DNA from 3 places in the Brevibacillus sp. NPDC058079 genome. Region 1 is predicted to be linked to each of the others. Evidence: riboswitches for the same ligand, from Rfam matches in the RefSeq annotation. Region 1 holds a riboswitch; each other region holds the start of a gene.
The links. A riboswitch is a leader RNA that binds a small molecule or an ion and turns the genes downstream of it on or off. The one in region 1 is predicted to bind S-adenosylmethionine.
Positions count from the first base shown of each region.

Region 2: it holds a riboswitch for S-adenosylmethionine, as region 1 does, so the genes downstream of both, ACFVS2_RS24215 (MetQ/NlpA family ABC transporter substrate-binding protein) here and ACFVS2_RS28400 (methionine ABC transporter ATP-binding protein) in region 1, are expected to answer to the same signal.
Region 3: it holds a riboswitch for S-adenosylmethionine, as region 1 does, so the genes downstream of both, ACFVS2_RS14610 (2,3-diketo-5-methylthiopentyl-1-phosphate enolase) here and ACFVS2_RS28400 (methionine ABC transporter ATP-binding protein) in region 1, are expected to answer to the same signal.

Region 1 is NZ_JBHVSO010000013.1:19,123-25,166, forward strand. It holds gene ACFVS2_RS28390 (MetQ/NlpA family ABC transporter substrate-binding protein) at 1-403, opposite strand, end outside; gene ACFVS2_RS28395 (methionine ABC transporter permease) at 463-1,128, opposite strand; gene ACFVS2_RS28400 (methionine ABC transporter ATP-binding protein) at 1,129-2,142, opposite strand; SAM riboswitch class I at 2,243-2,359, opposite strand; gene ACFVS2_RS28405 (LCP family protein) at 2,629-3,615, opposite strand; gene ACFVS2_RS28410 (MFS transporter) at 3,802-5,031, shown strand; gene ACFVS2_RS28415 (SDR family oxidoreductase) at 5,200-5,901, opposite strand; gene ACFVS2_RS28420 (BrxA/BrxB family bacilliredoxin) at 6,021-6,044, opposite strand, start outside.
Region 2 is NZ_JBHVSO010000009.1:80,760-86,803, reverse strand. It holds gene ACFVS2_RS24235 (ABC transporter permease) at 1-582, opposite strand, end outside; gene ACFVS2_RS24230 (nucleoside hydrolase) at 609-1,538, opposite strand; gene ACFVS2_RS24225 (ABC transporter substrate-binding protein) at 1,726-2,799, opposite strand; gene ACFVS2_RS24220 (DUF2294 domain-containing protein) at 2,997-3,353, opposite strand; SAM riboswitch class I at 3,574-3,676, shown strand; gene ACFVS2_RS24215 (MetQ/NlpA family ABC transporter substrate-binding protein) at 3,778-4,608, shown strand; gene ACFVS2_RS24210 (methionine ABC transporter ATP-binding protein) at 4,651-5,688, shown strand; gene ACFVS2_RS24205 (methionine ABC transporter permease) at 5,688-6,044, shown strand, end outside.
Region 3 is NZ_JBHVSO010000004.1:287,204-293,247, forward strand. It holds gene ACFVS2_RS14600 (anti-sigma factor) at 1-976, opposite strand, end outside; gene ACFVS2_RS14605 (sigma-70 family RNA polymerase sigma factor) at 976-1,491, opposite strand; SAM riboswitch class I at 1,622-1,798, shown strand; gene ACFVS2_RS14610 (2,3-diketo-5-methylthiopentyl-1-phosphate enolase) at 1,886-3,100, shown strand; gene ACFVS2_RS14615 (2-hydroxy-3-keto-5-methylthiopentenyl-1-phosphate phosphatase) at 3,097-3,765, shown strand; gene ACFVS2_RS14620 (methylthioribulose 1-phosphate dehydratase) at 3,769-4,425, shown strand; gene ACFVS2_RS14625 (1,2-dihydroxy-3-keto-5-methylthiopentene dioxygenase) at 4,439-4,951, shown strand; gene ACFVS2_RS14630 (Ger(x)C family spore germination protein) at 5,004-6,044, opposite strand, start outside.

The sequences.
Region 1 (6,044 bases):
CCACAGATTTTACTTTTTTGCTGTAACCTCCGAATGGCTCGATGTGTACAGCCACTACTGGCTCCAGGTTCATGTTTTGTCCTTTATTGAAGTCTTCCAGGTAAGGCTTGTGCTGGAAGAAGTTAGCGTCGAGTTGTTTCTCGTTCACTTGAACGTTAGGTTGTACATAATCGGTGAACTCTTTAATTTCCAAGTTCACGCCTTGTTCTTTCAGTTTTGGTTGAACGAATTTCAAGATTGCTGCGTGTGGAACGGGAGAAGCGCCTACCTTCAATGTTACTTCCTGTTGTCCGCCTTGTGCGCCACCTTCAGCTGGAGCGGGTGCTGTTTCCGTTTTGCCTCCGCAAGCTGCCAAAGAAAATGCCAACACAGTAGAAAGTACAGATACGACTAGCTTTTTCATGAATGATTTCCCCCTTGCATGTATTTATCTTATTATTTGAAACCCTATATGGAAAAATCCTACTTACGGCTGAATTTCAGAACCAGACGGTCCCCCAGCGATTGTAAGATCTGTACCATCACCAGCAAAATAACAACAGTCACAATCATGACATCGGTTTGGAAACGTTGGTATCCGTATCGAATCGCCAAGTCACCCAAACCACCACCGCCAATTACCCCAGACATCGCTGTATAGGAGACCAGCGTAACCGTCGTGATCGTAATACCCGCGATCAGGCCCGATCTAGACTCTGGCAAAAGGACATTCCAGACGATCTGCCAATTGGAAGCCCCCATAGATTGTGCAGCCTCAATCACACCTTTATCAATCTCACGCAGAGAGGTTTCCACCAAACGCGCGAAAAACGGAGCGGCACCAAATACGAGCGGCGGAATGGCACCAAGTACGCCGAGTGAAGTTCCTACGATCATTTTCGTCACAGGAATCAGCAAGATCATCAAAATGATAAACGGTACCGAACGCAATACGTTGACAACGAATGATGCGATCGTATAAAAAGTGCGGTTTTGCAGAAGCTGTCCGCGTGAAGTCAAAAACAGAATGATGCCCAACGGCAAACCAATCAGGACGGTAAACAGGGTGGAAAAGCCGAGCATCGTGAGCGTGTCCATCGTACCTACGCCGATTTCAGCCCAATCCACATTCTCGAATGTCCAGTCCATTTATATCACCTCTACTTCCAAGCCACGTTGGCGCAGCGTCTCAATGGTCTTTTGATTCTGTGCAACATCGCCTTCCAGCTCGATTACCAACTGACCATACGGCGTATCCTTCATGCGGGAGATCGTTCCCTGCAAAATGCTGAACACCGTGCCAGTCTCTTGCATCGTTTGGAACAGGATTGGCTGGTACGTTTTTTCTCCGAGGAAGGTGACACGAGCAATGGTGCGGATCCCCGAAGCCTTTTCGTGCTCAACTGCTTCGCGCAGCTCTGTAGAATCCGCTACTTGTTCCACGAATTCTTGTGTCGTTGGATGCTTCGGACGAAGGAATACATCCAGTACATTACCCGACTCGACGATCTTTCCTCCATCAATCACGCCAACACGATCACAGATGGAGCGAATGACGTGCATCTCATGGGTAATCAACACAATGGTCAACCCCAGCTTGCGGTTGATGTCCAAGAGCAGTGCCAGAATGGAGTTCGTCGTCTGCGGATCGAGAGCCGATGTAGCTTCGTCGCAGAGCAGCACTTTTGGATCATTCGCGAGCGCCCGGGCGATTCCGACACGCTGCTTCTGTCCGCCAGACAGCTGGGTCGGATATTTGTCCTTATGCGCCTCCAAGCCAACCAGCTTCAGCAGCTCGTTTACTTTCTTATCAATCTCTGCCTTCGGACGCTTGGCTAGCTTGAGCGGAAAAGCGACATTTTCGCCGACTGTCGAAGAAGACAGCAAGTTGAAGTGCTGAAAAATCATGCCGATTGAGCGGCGCTTTTCTTGCAGCTTCCCTTCATCCAGCTTTGTCAAATCGACACCGTCCACAATAACTTCCCCTGAAGTTGGGCGCTCCAGCAAATTGATGCACCGGATCAACGTACTTTTCCCTGCACCAGAGTGTCCGATAATCCCGTATATTTCTCCTTGCTCTATGGAAAGGTCGATCCCCGTTAATGCTGGGATGGTTTTACCTTGTACTTGATAGCTTTTATGCAAATGACGCAGTTGGATCAACGCATCCACCTCCCGACCACAATCTTAATAAAATATAAAAACCCCTTTTTCAATAAACGAAAAAGGGGCTGCAACGCAATGTATACGTTCGCATCCACCCTTCTCATCTATACAAGATCAAAAAAATCCTGTAGGAATTGGCACCGCGACGTTCATTCGAAAATGAACCGGCTGCCGGGCTTCATAGGGCCTGTCCCTCCGCCTCTCTTGATAAGAAAGATATCTACGTATATTATGTTCGTTTTTTGGGTTTCATCATGATACAAAACGGATTATATCCTTTTCGGAAATATCACGTCAATAGTAATAGAAGGAAAAGTTTTTTAATCCATGACACCGTTGCGGATGATTGTCGACTTTACGCGGAAGCGAAACGTCGCATCTTTGTACATCTTTCTCCATTCGGCCTGCGTCATATTTGCCATCCCTCTTCTCTTTGAACGATAGATGGATCCTTTTCCTAAAAAACACAAAAAAACAGCACGCTTAGTTTTGCGTGCTGCTTTTCTTTTCTCCCTCAGGTTGATCTGTTGCTTCTGTAGGAGGTGCAATTTTTTCCTGGACAAACGACTGAACCTGATCGACATCCGGAACCAGAACGGAACCTGCACGGTGCGATTCACGGAACATCCCCATCGGCGGCAACTGATAGTTACCAGGCTCTAACGTATTCAATTTTAATCCGAGTGCAGACAGCTTCAGCATGTCCACCGAACTAATATTGGTTTGAACATACGGTGTTACTTCCTTCAAAATCGTAGGAAGCTGCATCAGCGTCGTACCATTCTTCATCTGATCCACGACTGCCGTCATCAATTTCCGCTGACGCTCCGTCCGTGTATAATCGGAGGTCGCATCATGGCGGAAACGAGCATATTGCAAGGCTTTGTCTCCATCCAGCTTTTGCAGACCCTTTTTCAGATTAATATCATAAGCACCTTTGTCTGTCGGGTCATGATAATACATATTTTTTTCTACATCGATCTCGACTCCGCCTACTGCATCAATCAGAGCCTTGAAGCCTTCAAAGTCAGTAATCACGTAACGATCTACTGGAATTCCAGTGAACTGACTAACCGTTTCCATTGCTAGCTCAGGTCCACCTTCTACAATCGCAGAGTTGATCCGCGAGCTACCTCTACCGGGAATATCTACATACGTATCACGTAGGATTGAAAACATGTCATAACGTTTCCCCGTAGGATCGATGCTGACCAGCATCATGGAGTCAGAACGAGGAAGCCCGTTATTTTTCATTCCTCTGCGGTCTACTCCCATCAGCAGAATATTGACGCGTTCCTTGCCATCCCACTCTGGTATTTCTGCTGCTTTGGTGGAATTCCCACCACTAGGCGGTGCGATGTTAGGCTCTTGAATATTTTGAGCAAATTGATAAAAAGAGTATCCGTAGTATCCAGCTGTCGTAGCCATCACGACAAGCAAAAGAAGCAACACTCGTTTCCATATTTTCATAAAGTCCACCTTTATTCTCTATATCCTCAGTTGATGTCATCTCTCCACTTTGTCTAGTATACTCGAATTCGACAAAAGTGGAGCAGCCTATATTTGGGTACCTGTGACATTGTAAACATTTTAATTTACAAAGTTTTGAATATTCGCTATACTATTCTTATCCTTAATGATAAGGGGTGCAATCGCGTGATATCACCGTCAGCTTTTCTCAATCGCTATCCACGTGAGGCCATTTTCTTCCTCATCGCCAGCTTTATTAACTCCTCCGGGAGTGCCTTTATGTGGCCACTTACTACCTTATACGTACATACCATTTTGCAACGCTCGATGACAGAAGCTGGATTTGTCCTGATGATCCAATCTCTGGCTGGAATCTTCGGCCAATTCATCGGCGGCTCGTTATTTCATCGACTGGGTGCCAAGCGTCTCATTGTCGGTGCATTGATTTTTCAAGGACTTATTCAATTTTCCATTCCTTTCGTTCAGAGCTGGCCTGTCTACCTGATTCTCATGATGGGGCTTGGCTTTACGTTCAACCTGTCATTTCCAGCCATTCAAGCATTTATTGGTTTCCGTTGGAAGGAACAGCGTCGCGAATTATTTAATATCGTCTACGTCGGTAATAATTTGGGGATGGCAATCGGAACCGCATTGGCAGGCGTCATTGCCACTTTATCCTTCCAGCTTACTTTTTGGTTCAACAGCACGAGCACCTTATTGTTTGCCTTGTTCTTCTTCCTTTTTATGAAGAACATATCTCATCAGGAACTGGTCGGAGAGCAACAGGAGGAACAGAAAAAACACCGCGAAAAAAACAACTTTACCCTGCTATTCCGCTACCAATTGTACTTGTTTATGGCATTGGGCGCAGCATTCATTTTCTTTTCCAATACGGTATGGAACACAGGCGTCGCTCCTTATATTACCGAACAAGGTATGCCTCTGTCTTCGTATAGCTGGCTGTGGACTATCAACGGGATTATCATTTTTGCCGGCCAACCCATCACATCCTGGATCAAGCGGCTGTTGAATCAGAGCTTGTCTGCCCAACTCGTCGTCAGTGCCATCGCGTATGCTGTCGGTTTTGGGTGTATGCTGGCTTACCACGGTAGTTATTACGCATTTGTTATCGGAATGGTTATCACTACTTTTGGAGAAATGCTCATCTCGCCCACTATTCCTACCTTTATATCGGAAAAAACTGGGGAGAATGCACCGTTTTATTTGGGGGTAGTTGGGGCGATTACAACTGGTGGAAGGCTGCTGGGGCCTTTAGCTATGGGGTTCATGTATGACCATGGTGGCATTAATCCAACCCTGTTCTTGGCAACGCTTGTCTCTGCGGGTTCGGTTCTGCTCTGTCTGTTACATGCTTATTTTCATCGGGAAAAACAAGCAGAGGTTGCTAAATACTGATTTCAACTGCAAAGAAGCCGCCCGATCCTTTTACAGGACTGAGCGGCTTTTTCATTACACTACTTCTTTTCTCCCTTGATTGGCACTTCCCAATCGACGGGAGATTTTTTCATACCAAAAAGCTGCCGATGGATTCTCGGCAGCGTGGTAAATCAATGGTAAAGATATTCAGTTGTTTCTCACTGGTGGGCAGGTAAGCGACTTTCCGTTGTCTTGCGGACCAAGCCCCATGATGTACGGTACCGCCACACGGCTCCACTCTACCGGATTCGGTGCCGTGTCCACATCTTCTGGTGAGCATGATTGGAGCATGGAGGTATCGATACTGCCTCCTGGATCAAGCGCCACTGCTGCCATTCCCTCAGGCAATTCGGCTGCCAATGATTGCGTCAATCCTTCGATGGCGAACTTTGATGCGCAGTACGGCGATAAAAACGCTTCCCCGTTTCTTCCCCAGTATGAACTGATATTTACGACGACTCCGCCATTTGCGCGCTGAACCATAAACGGTAAAAAGGCGCGAATTACATAGAAAACACCATTCACATTGATGTCCATCACTCTCGAAAACTCGCTTGCCGCAAGCCCAATGACTGGGCTGTTCCGGTTTATAATGGAGGCATTGTTAATCAACAAATCGGGAACGCCCACCTCGACTTTGATTTCCTCTGCCCACTTTTCCACCTGCTCCATTACCGAAACGTCGACGACAGAAAAATGATGCTGATCTCCGAATTGCTGACGCAGTCCTTGCACCTCTTTTTCCGAACGACCGCAGCCTGCAACCGCCCAGCCTGCTTCGTGAAAACGCTCGACCATCGCCCTACCCAAACCACGTGTCACACCTGTTATCACTACCAGCTTGCTCATTCTCTCTCCTCCTACATTATTATACTTATTAAACATTTTAGTATAATAAAAGAAGGGAATCAATCCCAGTACACAAAAAAGACGCCCGTTTCCGAGCGCCTCGTGATGTTTCTTACTTCTTATTTGTAAGTGTCGTAAGCGTT
Region 2 (6,044 bases), on a different contig from region 1:
AAGTGGCACAATGACCTTCCAGAAGGCAGTCAACTTGGAAGCACCCAAGCTCTCCGCCGCCTTCAGCAAATCTGGATCGATGTTTTCCATCACCCCTACCAGCGTAATAATGATCAGCGGCAGGAACAGATGAATCAAGCCAATCATCATCGCAGTCGGCGTATACAATATTTCCAACGGCTTATCGATGAGCCCGATTGCAAGCAGCGAGCTATTCAATAAGCCCTTTTTTCCGAGAATAATCATCCAAGAGAACGACCGCACGACAGAGCTAGTCAGCAAAGGAAAAATCGCCAATGCCAGCAAGATACCCTTTTTGCGTGGGCCCAGCTTGGAAATGTAGTACGCGGCAGGAAAACCAATCAGAACACACGCAATCGTCGTGACTAGACTAACCTGCAGCGTTGTCAGCATAATTTTCAGGAAGTACGCGTCGGTAAGAAATTGCAGATAGCCTTGAATCGTAAAGCTACCATCTTGATAAAAGGTGGATGCAATCGTCATCACGATCGGAATGACCATGAACAGCGTCAAAAACAGCACACCCGGCAACAGCAATAAATAAAGACCCGTTTTTCTCATCTGATTAACTCCCGTTCACGGTATCGTCAGGCTTTCAATGCGCCGATAAAACGCGCAAAGAACGCATCTGCATCTACGTCCAGACAGACGTTTATGTTCGGTTCTTTTTTCAGGCGGTTTTGAAAGTCGCAAACCGTTTGCCCATCACACAGCTCACTTCTCGTTTCGATATCTACATACAGCTTCTGCTTCTTCACCAGCTTCGGATCGAGTGCAACTGCGACAGCCAATGGATCATGCATGGCGCACGCATAGATGCCATTTCGCTGAAAATAGCGATGTAGGTAATCAGACGTACTCTGTCTTACGTACTCGCCCATCGGTGTATCTCCTAGCTCGCGAATATGCTCCTCGTTCAGCAGCACTCTTCGCGTCACATCCAGCCCAACCAGCGTCAATTGCGGGAATCCGGCATGAAACACAACCTTCGCTGCCTCTGGATCGACGTACATGTTATACTCCGCAACCGGCGTCACATTGCCATGCTCGCGGACCACTCCACCCATGAAAATGACTTCCTTGACGTGTTGGACCAGCTCCGGGCATTTTTTCACTGCCAGCGCCAAATTGGTCAACGGTCCCGTCATGATGAGTGTAATCTCTCTGGAATGCGCGAGTACGTTTTCCACGATGAAATCAGGAGCAAAGCCAGCAGTCGGTTCCTTGTAAATCGGAACTCCGGCAAGGGCACCTCCCAAGCCATCTTCACCATGTACAGCGTGCTCGAAAAATAACGGCCGCAGCAACGGTTCAGATGCTCCACAGACAACAGGGATTTGCTCACCGACTTGCAAGAAATCGAGAATTTTGCATGTGTTTTCTGTAGCTTTTTGCAGCGACACGTTGCCATTCACCGTAGTGATGCCAACCAGATCAAATTGCCCGCTCTTCACAGCGAGAATAATGCCAAGCGCATCATCAATGCCCGTATCCACGTCAAGAATGATCTTTTGCACGAGTGGTCCTCCTCACGTTCATTCCTCATAAGAAAACTTCTATCGAGGCCAATTCAACGTGGAGCGACCGCGTTTTAGCGGAATGTTTTCATGCGCTCCGGAATTTATTTTATAATTTCCTATACGTTGAAAAACGAGGGTATATCCGAAATTGTCTATACCCTCGCCCTTTGTTTTCTATCGTTCGTTATTGCGTGATTTCACGATTCCAACGGTCAATCCATGCTTTAGAGTGCTCGTTAACGAATTTCATGTCCAGCATTTTCAGCTTGCTTACGGTTTCTTCCCCGTACGTTACGCCTTTTGCTTCTTCTTCTGTCAGTTGAACAGACTTATTTACAGGGGAATCGATTTTTGCTTTTGCTGTTTTTTCCTGAACTTCCTTGCTCAGCTGGTAGTTGATGAAGTCTTCAGCCAGCGCTTTGTTTTTCGAGCCTTTTACGATGTTAACCGTATTCATGACCGCATATCCGCCGCTTGCAGGTTGTACGAAAACAGCTTCTGGAACAGCGGCTTTGATGTCTTTGAAGTACATTTCCATGATCGGTCCTACGCCGATTTCTTCTTGACCAAACATGTTCACGTATTCGGAAGTCTTATCGTAGAATTTCACTACATTTTGGTTGACTTCTTTCATTTTCGCAAAGGCTTGATCCTCGTTAAATTCCTTGCTGCCCGCGACCGCAGAAGCACTGTCGAGAACCATCGGGCCAGTTGTGGACGTAATGCTTGGCAGTGTCAACTTGCCCGTCAGCTCTGGGTTCCACAGGTCTTTCCAATCCTTGATCTCTGTTTTCACAAGCTTTGGATTGTAGGCAATCCCGAATTGGCCAATTGTGTAAGCTGGACCGTACTCCTCGCCCAGTGGTGCTTTGGCGATGTCGTAGATTTGATCCAGGTTCGGGATGCGGCTGCGGTCGATTTTTTCAAATGCGCCACTCTCAATCCCTTGCTGTGCATAGTAGTCAGAGAGGTAGATCAAGTCTACATCGGAGCTTCCTTGGCGAATTTTGTTCAGTCGTTCTGCGTTGTTCCCGATTTCCAGCACGATTTTCACGTTATGTTCTTTTTCAAACGGCTCATATACTTCTTTGCGGAAAAAGTCTTCGGAAAAGCCCCATGTGGAAATGACCAGCTTTTGTGGCTCACCCTTGGCTTCACCGCCAGCTCCTCCCGCTTGTGGTTGATCATTGCTGCCACAGCCAGCGAGAGCCAGTGACATCATAGAAAAAGACAGAATTCCAGCAAGTAATTTTTTCATCGTAATTCTCCTCCAGTTGGGTTCATTTGATGACAAAATATGGTGATACAATAAAAAGAAAAGTACCCTTGATTAGAACGTATCATTCTAAACAAGAGCACTTTTCTTCGTAAACAAAGAGAAGTGACACCCGTTTTTACGCAAAGTCTACGGTCTCCTCTTAAGATAGATCAAAAGAGAAAATCCGAACGATTGCGTCAGGTATTCAGTTCTGATTCAGCTAAAATAACATTCGTGATCGCCCACTGCGTAGGCGCATCATAGTCCCGTAGCACAGCTTCCAACGGCAACCCCATCTCTACTTCCAGTCGCTCTCGCAGTTTCTTCTTATAAAGAAGGGACATCCGAAAATCGACTTCGAGCTTGAGGGCCGGTGCTTCTCCTTCTAACGCTTCTGAGCGCGGAGAGCGGCGATGCTTGGCTTGGAACGTAATCATCTGATTTTCAATCGTGACTCGGAGCAATGTCGTTCCAAATCCGAACAACTCTTTTGCTATCTCATTATAGATGGCAGACAGCTTTTTTCTGGTTTCATTGGAGTCCACTAGAGTCATGTCATCACCTGCGATAGCTGGTATCGGGTTCATTCGCTCTCATTATACAAATGATTTTCCGATTCTTCAATAGAATATTCGTATTTAGATCAATTTCACATTTTTCCACCAAGTCATTCGTTTGCAAAAACAGTTGACACCTAAAAAATCAGTCGTTATAATCCAACTATCCAAATAAGAATTAACAACAATGTTTGGAATGATAATTTCATAGCACATTCTCTTATGAAGAGAGGTTGAGGGACTGGCCCTATGACACCTCGGCAACCTATCGCAAACGATACGGTGCCAAATCCAGCGGAATTTATTCCGACAGATAAGAGAGGTATTGTTGCAGTGTGGATACATACTCGCAGTTTTCGCCTCTTCTGTCGGAAGAGGCTTTTTCTATTCCATCTTACATCCAGAGAAAAGGGGTATTTTCATGAAAAAGACTGGTCTACTGCTCACTACACTACTGCTCGCTGCATCGCTCGTAACGGCTTGCGGCGGTAAACAAGAAGCTGCACCTGCTAACGGCGGCACTGCTGCTGAGCAAACCTCACTCAAGGTGGGCGTCACTGGCGGCCCGCACGAAGAGATTCTCAACAAAGTAAAAGAAGTCGCCAAAGGCAAAGGGCTCGACGTCGAAGTCGTCGTTTTCAACGATTACGTACAGCCGAACCAAGCTCTCGATAAAGGAAATCTCGATGTAAACAGCTTCCAAACCATCCCGTTCTTGGCGAAGTTCAATCAAGATCACAAAACAAAGATCGTCGAGGTTGGAAAAACCGTCACGTACCCGATGGGCCTGTACTCCACCAAGCATAAAAAAGTCGAGGACATCCCTGCTGGCGGCGTTGTCGGCATTCAAAACGACCCTACCAACCGAGCACGCGCCCTGCTACTCTATCAGGCAGCTGGCTTGATTAAGCTCAAGGATGGCGTGGGTGACAACGCAACACCACTGGACATCGTAGAAAATCCAAAAAATTTGCAATTCAAAGAGCTGGAGGCTGCTTTCCTGGCGCGCTCGCTGAGCAACGTAGAGGTCGCTTCGATTAATACGAACTTCGCAATGGAAGCTGGCTACTCCCCGCAAAAAGATGCGATCTTCGCTGAGACAGCTGACTCTCCATATGTAAACATTTTGGCAGTCAACGAAACCAACAAAGACAACCCCGCTGTCAAAAAGCTGGTGGACATCTACCGCTCGGAAGAAGTGAAAAAATTCATCGACGAACGTTTTGAAGGAGCTGTACTGCCGTCCTGGTAAGATCGAAGCCAGGAACATCAAGAACAACAAGGAGAACTCGTTATGATACAGCTAACCGATATTCATAAGTCGTATCAAGTAGGAAACAAGCAGGTAGAAGCATTGAAGGGCGTATCCCTGCAGGTGGAAAAAGGGCAAATCTACGGGGTTATCGGCTTTAGCGGAGCGGGGAAAAGCACCCTGCTCCGTACCATCAACCTGTTGGAGAAGCCGACTAGCGGTTCTGTGATCGTCAATGGCCAGAACATGCTGACCCTCAAGGAAAAAGAGCTGCGGCAAGCTCGCAAAAAGATCGGGATAATTTTTCAACACTTCAACCTGCTCTCTTCCTATAATGTCTTTGACAATGTGGCGGAAATCTTGCGGATGAATCGCGTCCCTAAAGATGTCATTAAGCGCAAGGTAGAAGACCTTCTCGGCTTGGTTGGCTTGTCTGATAAAGCAAACGCTTATCCTTCTCAGCTATCCGGTGGACAAAAGCAACGGGTGGGCATCGCTCGTGCGCTTGCGACTGATCCGGAAATCCTGCTCTGTGACGAAGCGACTTCCGCTCTCGACCCGCAGACGACCGAATCGATCCTGGAGCTGTTGCTCGACATCAATCGAAAGTTTAACCTGACCATCGTGCTGATTACGCATGAGATGCAGGTCATCAAAAAAATCTGCGATCAGGTAGCCATCATGGAAAACGGTGTCGTCATCGAGCAAGGCTCTGTTCTGGATGTTTTCAGCAATCCGCAAGAGCAAACGACCCGTAATTTTATCAAAACGGTTTTCGACGATCAGGTACCACAGGAGATTTTGTCCAAAATAAAAGAAACCGGACCCGTTTCCAAAATTGTTCGCGTTGCCTTTCGCGGGGATGCTGCTCTCGATCCTGTTCTAGGAACACTATCTGCACGTTTTCCGATTAGCACCAATCTGTTGTATGGCTCGATTACGACCATAAAAGGAACAGCGCTCGGCATTCTGCTTTTGCACATATCCGGCGAAGAACAAGACATTCAAGATGGCATTCGCTACTTGCGCGAATCCGTCTACCGCGTAGATATTGTGTCACCAGAGGAGGTGCGGAGCTAATGGAGCGTTTGATTGATATGATTCCGGTATTCGGGCAATCTCTGCAAGAGACTGTCATCATGGTTGGAATTTCGCTGTTCATTGCGACGTTGATCGGGATTCCGCTCGGGATTTTGTTGGTCATCACACAGGCGAATCACCTTTTCCCGAACAGAATCATCTATCACACCCTGAATACGATCATCAACATTGTGCGTTCGTTGCCTTTTATTATCCTGATGGTTGCGATCATTCCTTTTACAGAGTTGATCGTGGGCACTTCGATTGGAATTGAAGGAGCAATTGTGCCGCTCATCGTCTATACCTCGCCTTACATCTCACGCCTGATGGAAACGGCCCTGCATGACGTAGATCGT
Region 3 (6,044 bases), on a different contig from region 1:
TGCCAATATCGCGAGTCAGACCTTCTTGCTCAGATAAGTACTTCATTTCGTTCAGATAGGTCGCCATTCTTCTTGCCCCTTCCCCATTTACCCGGATGGGCGCACCTCCGTAATCGAGTTCTCTCTGAGCAAATCCCCATACGTCCCCGGCACCAAGCAACAGATAGGGTACATCACTCTCTGCTTGCTTGAGCTCCACCCCTGTATCTACCGCAAACCAAACTGTATCTTGTCCTGAAGAGGTAACATGGCGGGAAATCAGTGCATAATACTCCTCGTACGTCAGAAAGTGGTCAAAAGATATTGCAAGCTGCGAAACGGTTCCCTCAGGCAGCTTCTCCATTGTCGTCCAGGCAGGTGAAGTGAGAGACATGGTATCCTCCGTTTCTCCCTCTGTCGGATAACGGAAAAACAGCTTTTGCTCCCTGACCCCGTTCGTCCATTGCGGCTTCGCATTCACGTTCCTTAGCACATTCGTACTCTCAAAACGGCCCGCGTTCTTTTCTTCTCCCCCAACCCGCTCGCGTAGTTCCATGCTGATGTTTCCGTACAGCAATCCGACCTGTGAACCACTACTCCCCACGCTCACACCTGGCTGGGTGAAATTGACCATCGACTTCGCAACGCGGAACAGATCTTCATGCATCAGTGACCCAACCCAGCCATTCAGAATCAGCAATACAACTCCAGCCAAAAAGGGTAGCACTATAGTGAATCCAGCGGTGGACAACCGATTTTTCCATTTCCCCCGGCGAACAATGGCGCGCTGTTTTTCGGCCGACAGCGTTTCAGGCTGTTTTGTTTTCGAGTTGTCCTCTCCCATTTCTTCCCCCAGTAAAAGCCTCTCCAACCGCTGTGCGTATTCCTCGTCAGCGGCTATTTCCTCTTCGAATCGTTTTACCTCTTCCCCCGACATATCGCCACGCAAATAAGCCAGCAGCTTTTGTTCGCGATTGTTGCCATCTTGCTCCCTCATTACCTTTCCTCCCTCCACAACTGCCGCATCTTTTGTCGCCCCCGAAACAAGGAACGCTTGACGTCTGCCAGCTCGATCCCGAGTACCTCTGCCATTTCCGCGTAGGAAAACTGCATGGTAGACAACAAAATGACCTGTCTCTGCTTTTCCGGAAGTTGCTCCAAATAGTCATAGGCCACTTCCCACAGCTCCTTGTTCACGACATGCTCTGCCGGATCAACCGCCGAATGATCACGTCGCTCTGGCAGGGCTTCCACATATGCAAACCGTTGTTTCGTCTTCTTGCGATAGCCGTCCACGAAAGCGTGATAGGCCACCTTGAATAGCCAAGGCCGTACTTTTTCCCCACGGTAGTCGTCCAAGGAAGAGAAGGCGCGACAAAAGGTTTCCTGTGTCAAATCCTCTGCCAGCCTCTCATCTCGTGTCAGCCGGAAAAGATAGCGGTAAATATCGTTTACATGCAGCTGGTACACATCCTCCAGACCTACTTTCCCAAGCCGTTCACACCCCTTCATCCCTTACCACGAAGGAATTGTCAAAAAGTTTCACCTTCATCTCATTTTTCTGATAACCTGCTGCACATTCTCTACAAAAACAAAGATTGACTCCTGAGAATGAACGTCATATCATGGGGGAAACGAATAACTCTTATCGCGAGCTGGCTGAGGGACTGGCCCTATGATGCCCGGCAACCGGCGCTATACCATGAATCGTACGCGGATGATGCGTACCTTGGATAGCGAAACGGTGCTAATTCCAACGGATAAGAGTCGAGATAGAGCATCTTTGGCTCGTTTCGGCTACTGACCCGAGAGATGAGAGGAGACGAGACGCTTTCATAAGTCGACAACCGCCTCCCCGCTCAATGGGGAGGCTTTTTTTAATCATTCAAGGAGGATGAGACGTACCATGAGTGAACAACGTATCCTCGTCACCTACCTCACACAAGCAAAAGACTTGAACAAGAAAGCGCAAGCCATTGCTGTCGGCATGACTGTCGGTTCCTGGACGGACCTGCCGCTTGCCAAGCAAGCTGAGCTAGCGCCGTATCTCGGTGAAGCCGTGAGCGCGACACCACTTGAAACACTGGAAAACGGAGAAACACGCGGTTTGATTACCGTCAGCTATCCGACCCGCAATTTTACAGCAGACATTCCATCCTTGTTGACCGGAATATTCGGCAAACTGTCGATGGATGGCAAAATCAAGCTCATCGACATCGTTTTCCCCGACTCATTCCTTCAGGCTTTTCCTGGACCGAAGTTCGGCATCGATGGTCTGCGCGAACGTTTAGGGGCACATAACCGTCCGCTCTTGATGAGCATTTTCAAATCGTGCCTAGGCCTTCCTTTCGACGACCTGAAAACGCAATTCCGGGCACAAGCCTTGGGCGGAGTCGATCTGGTGAAAGATGACGAAATCTTCTTTGCAGATGAGCGCGCTCCTTTTATCGAACGGATCAAAGCGTTCAAGCAGATCGCTCAGGAGACAGAAGCCGAAACAGGCAAGCCTGTCCTTTATGCAGCCAACCTGACTGGACCTGTGCATGAGCTGAACGAAAAAGCGAAACGTGCGGTAGATGCAGGTGCTGACTGCCTCTTGTTCAATGTACTGGCCTTTGGATTCGATGCCCTGCACCGTTTGGCAGCCGATCCTGATGTACACGTACCGATCATGGCGCATCCAGCATTGGCAGGCGCTTACTATCCATCACCTGACTACGGTATCGCCACCCCGCTTCTGCTCGGAACGTTGATGCGTGTAGCTGGGGCAGATTTGGTGCTCTTCCCATCTCCATATGGCAATGTCGCCTTGGACAAAACAGAAGCGTTGCAGCTCGCCAAGCATTTGACTGACCCACTGAATGGTGTACGCCGTTCCTTCCCAGTTCCGTCTGCCGGCATTCACCCAGGGTTGGTTCCACAGCTGTATAAAGACTTCGGTCTGGATCAAATCGTCAATGCAGGAGGCGGAATCCACGGTCATCCCGGTGGAGCAACCGCAGGAGCGAAAGCATTCGTTGCCGCAATTCATGCAGTCACCGCAGGCCGAACATTGGAAGAAGCTGCCGCGGAATCACAAGAGCTGGCGATCGCCTTGGAAAAGTGGGGTGGCGCACGATGAGCAAGAAGCTCGTCCTGTTCTGCGATTTCGACGGAACGATTACCGAAAAAGACAACATTGTAGCGATTGTCCGCAAGTTTGCTCCCCCTGAGTGGGAAGCCTTGACGGAGCAAATCCTTTCGCAAAAAATAAGCGTTCAAGAAGGGGTTGGCAAGCTGTTTCAACTCTTGCCCTCCTCCTTGCGCCAGGACATTATTGATTTTATTGTCCAAGAAGCGACGATTCGCCCGGGATTTGCTGAATTCGTGAGCTATTGCCGCGAAGAAGGCATCGAGCTGTTGATCACGAGTGGCGGCATCGACTTTTTCCTGGAGCCTATCCTGGCACCTTTTGATCTCTCCGATGTGCCTATTTACTGCAATGGCAGTGATTTCAGCGGGGAGCGGATCACCATTACGTGGCCAAACGCTTGCGATGAACAGTGCACGAACGGCTGCGGCATGTGCAAGACGACGATTATCCGTCGTTACGATCCAGAGAACCATTTCCGTATCGTCATCGGCGACTCTATCACTGATTTGGCTGGAGCCAAAATCGCTGACTATGTGATTGCCCGTCACTTCCTCGCTGACAAGGCGGAAGAGCTGCAATTGCCGCATAGTAAGTTTGCCACATTCCACGATGTGATTCGCATTTTACAGCACGTCCAACAGGAGGTCGTCTAATTCATGACTGCAACACTCGAACAACGTCTGGATGCCTTTCGCCGTCTGGATGACGCCAAGCTGACATTTGCCCGCCGGGACTGGTTTCCCGGCACCAGTGGCAATCTCTCCATAAAAATACAAAACGATCCTTTGCAATTTGCCGTAACGGCAAGCGGCAAAGACAAAACCAAGCTGTCTCCCGAAGATTATCTGGTCGTGGATCAAGACTCACGTCCAGTGGATGAAACTGCTCTCAAGCCGTCCGCGGAAACGCTTATCCACGCCGTCGTCTACAAAACGTTCCCGAAGGCTGGGGCTTGCTTCCACGTGCATACCGTATGGAATAACCTCATTTCCGAGCTGTACTTTGGACAACGCGCTTTCTCCATTCAAGGACAAGAGCTGATCAAGGGACTCGGAATCTGGGAAGAAAACGCGCGCATTACTGTTCCGATTGTTGAGAACTTTGCCGATATTCCGACCTTGGCTACCGAAATTGAAAAAGTGATCACACCAGAAGTTCCCGGTGTACTCATCCGTAACCACGGTATCTACACGTGGGGCGGCAATGACTTCGAGGCCAAGCGCCACCTGGAAGCTTTTGAATTCCTATTCGAGTATCACGCCCGCTGGCTGCAATTGCGCCAAGCAGTCGTGTCCACTACAACCACCAATTAAGGAGGAATAAACGATGGCACAAATTCGTTTTCACGACAACAATGAGTACATCTCAGCACCCGAGGAAGTTGTCTCCTTCCTGGACACCCAAGAGATCATTTACGAAAAATGGGGCTTGGATCGCCTTGATCCAAAGCACCGTGATAACTACAGCCCGACAGACGAGGAAAAACAAGAGATTCTCGACACCTTCAAGCCAGAAATCGATGCGATCAGCCAACGTCGCGGTTACTTGACAGCGGACATTATCGTCCTCTCTGACAAAACGCCTAACCTCGACGAGCTGTTGGTGAAATTCAAGGGCGAGCATCACCACACCGACGATGAGTGCCGCTTCTGCGTCGATGGTCACGGCATTTTCGCCATCAAAGGCAAAGATGACCGCTACTTCGACGTCGAGCTGGAGCCAGGCGATCTGATCTCCGTACCACCGAACTACCGCCACTACTTCACCCTGATGGACGACCGCAAAATCAAGGCGATTCGCCTGTTCGTCACTCCTGCAGGCTGGGAAGCGATCTATTAATAACGAACCCCTTGGCATTTACTGATTGCCAGGGGGTTTTGTCTTTCACCCTTCACTTTATGACGCCATTTCCCTTAATCGATACGTCAGGCTTGATTTCAACTGTGGCATTGGAAAAGGCTTTCGTCCAATCATCCTCTACCTTTTTGTATTCCTTATATTCATAGGCACGCGCATAGAGACCAAACCCAAATGGGTCTACACCGCTTTCCTGGCATTTCTTGACTAACTTCATGTAATCCTTCTGTAACTCGTCACTGATCATTCGCTCCATCTTTTTGTAGTCCTTTTTCATGTCGTACGGAAACATTCGCTCCGATACGGACACTCGCAATTTGAAATGAACGTCAAAATGAAATCGACCGTTCTGATAGGTTGTTTTTACTTTTTTTTTGACGCCCTTGATAAAAAAACTGATCCTGTCTTTCACAATTTGATTGTGCTCGTTCGGCTCTTTAATCGGGATGGTGACGGACAGTTCCCCTTGTTTTTCATGGAGAAACATTTGCAAAAGAATCGTATCCCGCGGTTCTATCGAGCCTGCGTACGTTCCATTTTCTTTTAACAAAGCCGTCCCCATTACCTTGACCGCCTTCTTTTCTTTCTTCAACTCAGTCAGGGTAGGCGTCATCCCTTTTTCATACATTTGCCGATGGAGCTCCTGCGCCCTCGTTTTTACCGTCAGATTTCTGTTATTGGCTGTGTCAATCAGCGTTGTTACATGAATGGACAGACGAGGCTTGTCCTTTGGTTTATAATCAAACAACTCATTCAATCGACCATCAAGCACAGCCATGCGGGCGTTGACACTGAACTTTGCATCCCGAAAAACGACATCCAGCAACCGAAACCAGTCCGGGTGAGCCAGCAGCTTTTTCCCCATTACAAGCACCTGAATCTTGCCTGGTTGGGTCAAGCCTGTCACTCGCTCATCAAAGCCCATTCTTGCCTCTCTAATTGTAGATGACCGGATACCGTATTGCTCAGATTTTTCCTTTGCCTCCCGATTGAACACGGGGCTTGAGATAAAATAGAGAAGCTCGTTTTTTTCGTTCAAATCGATTCCGAGCATCAGCGTTAAAGTGGTATCCTC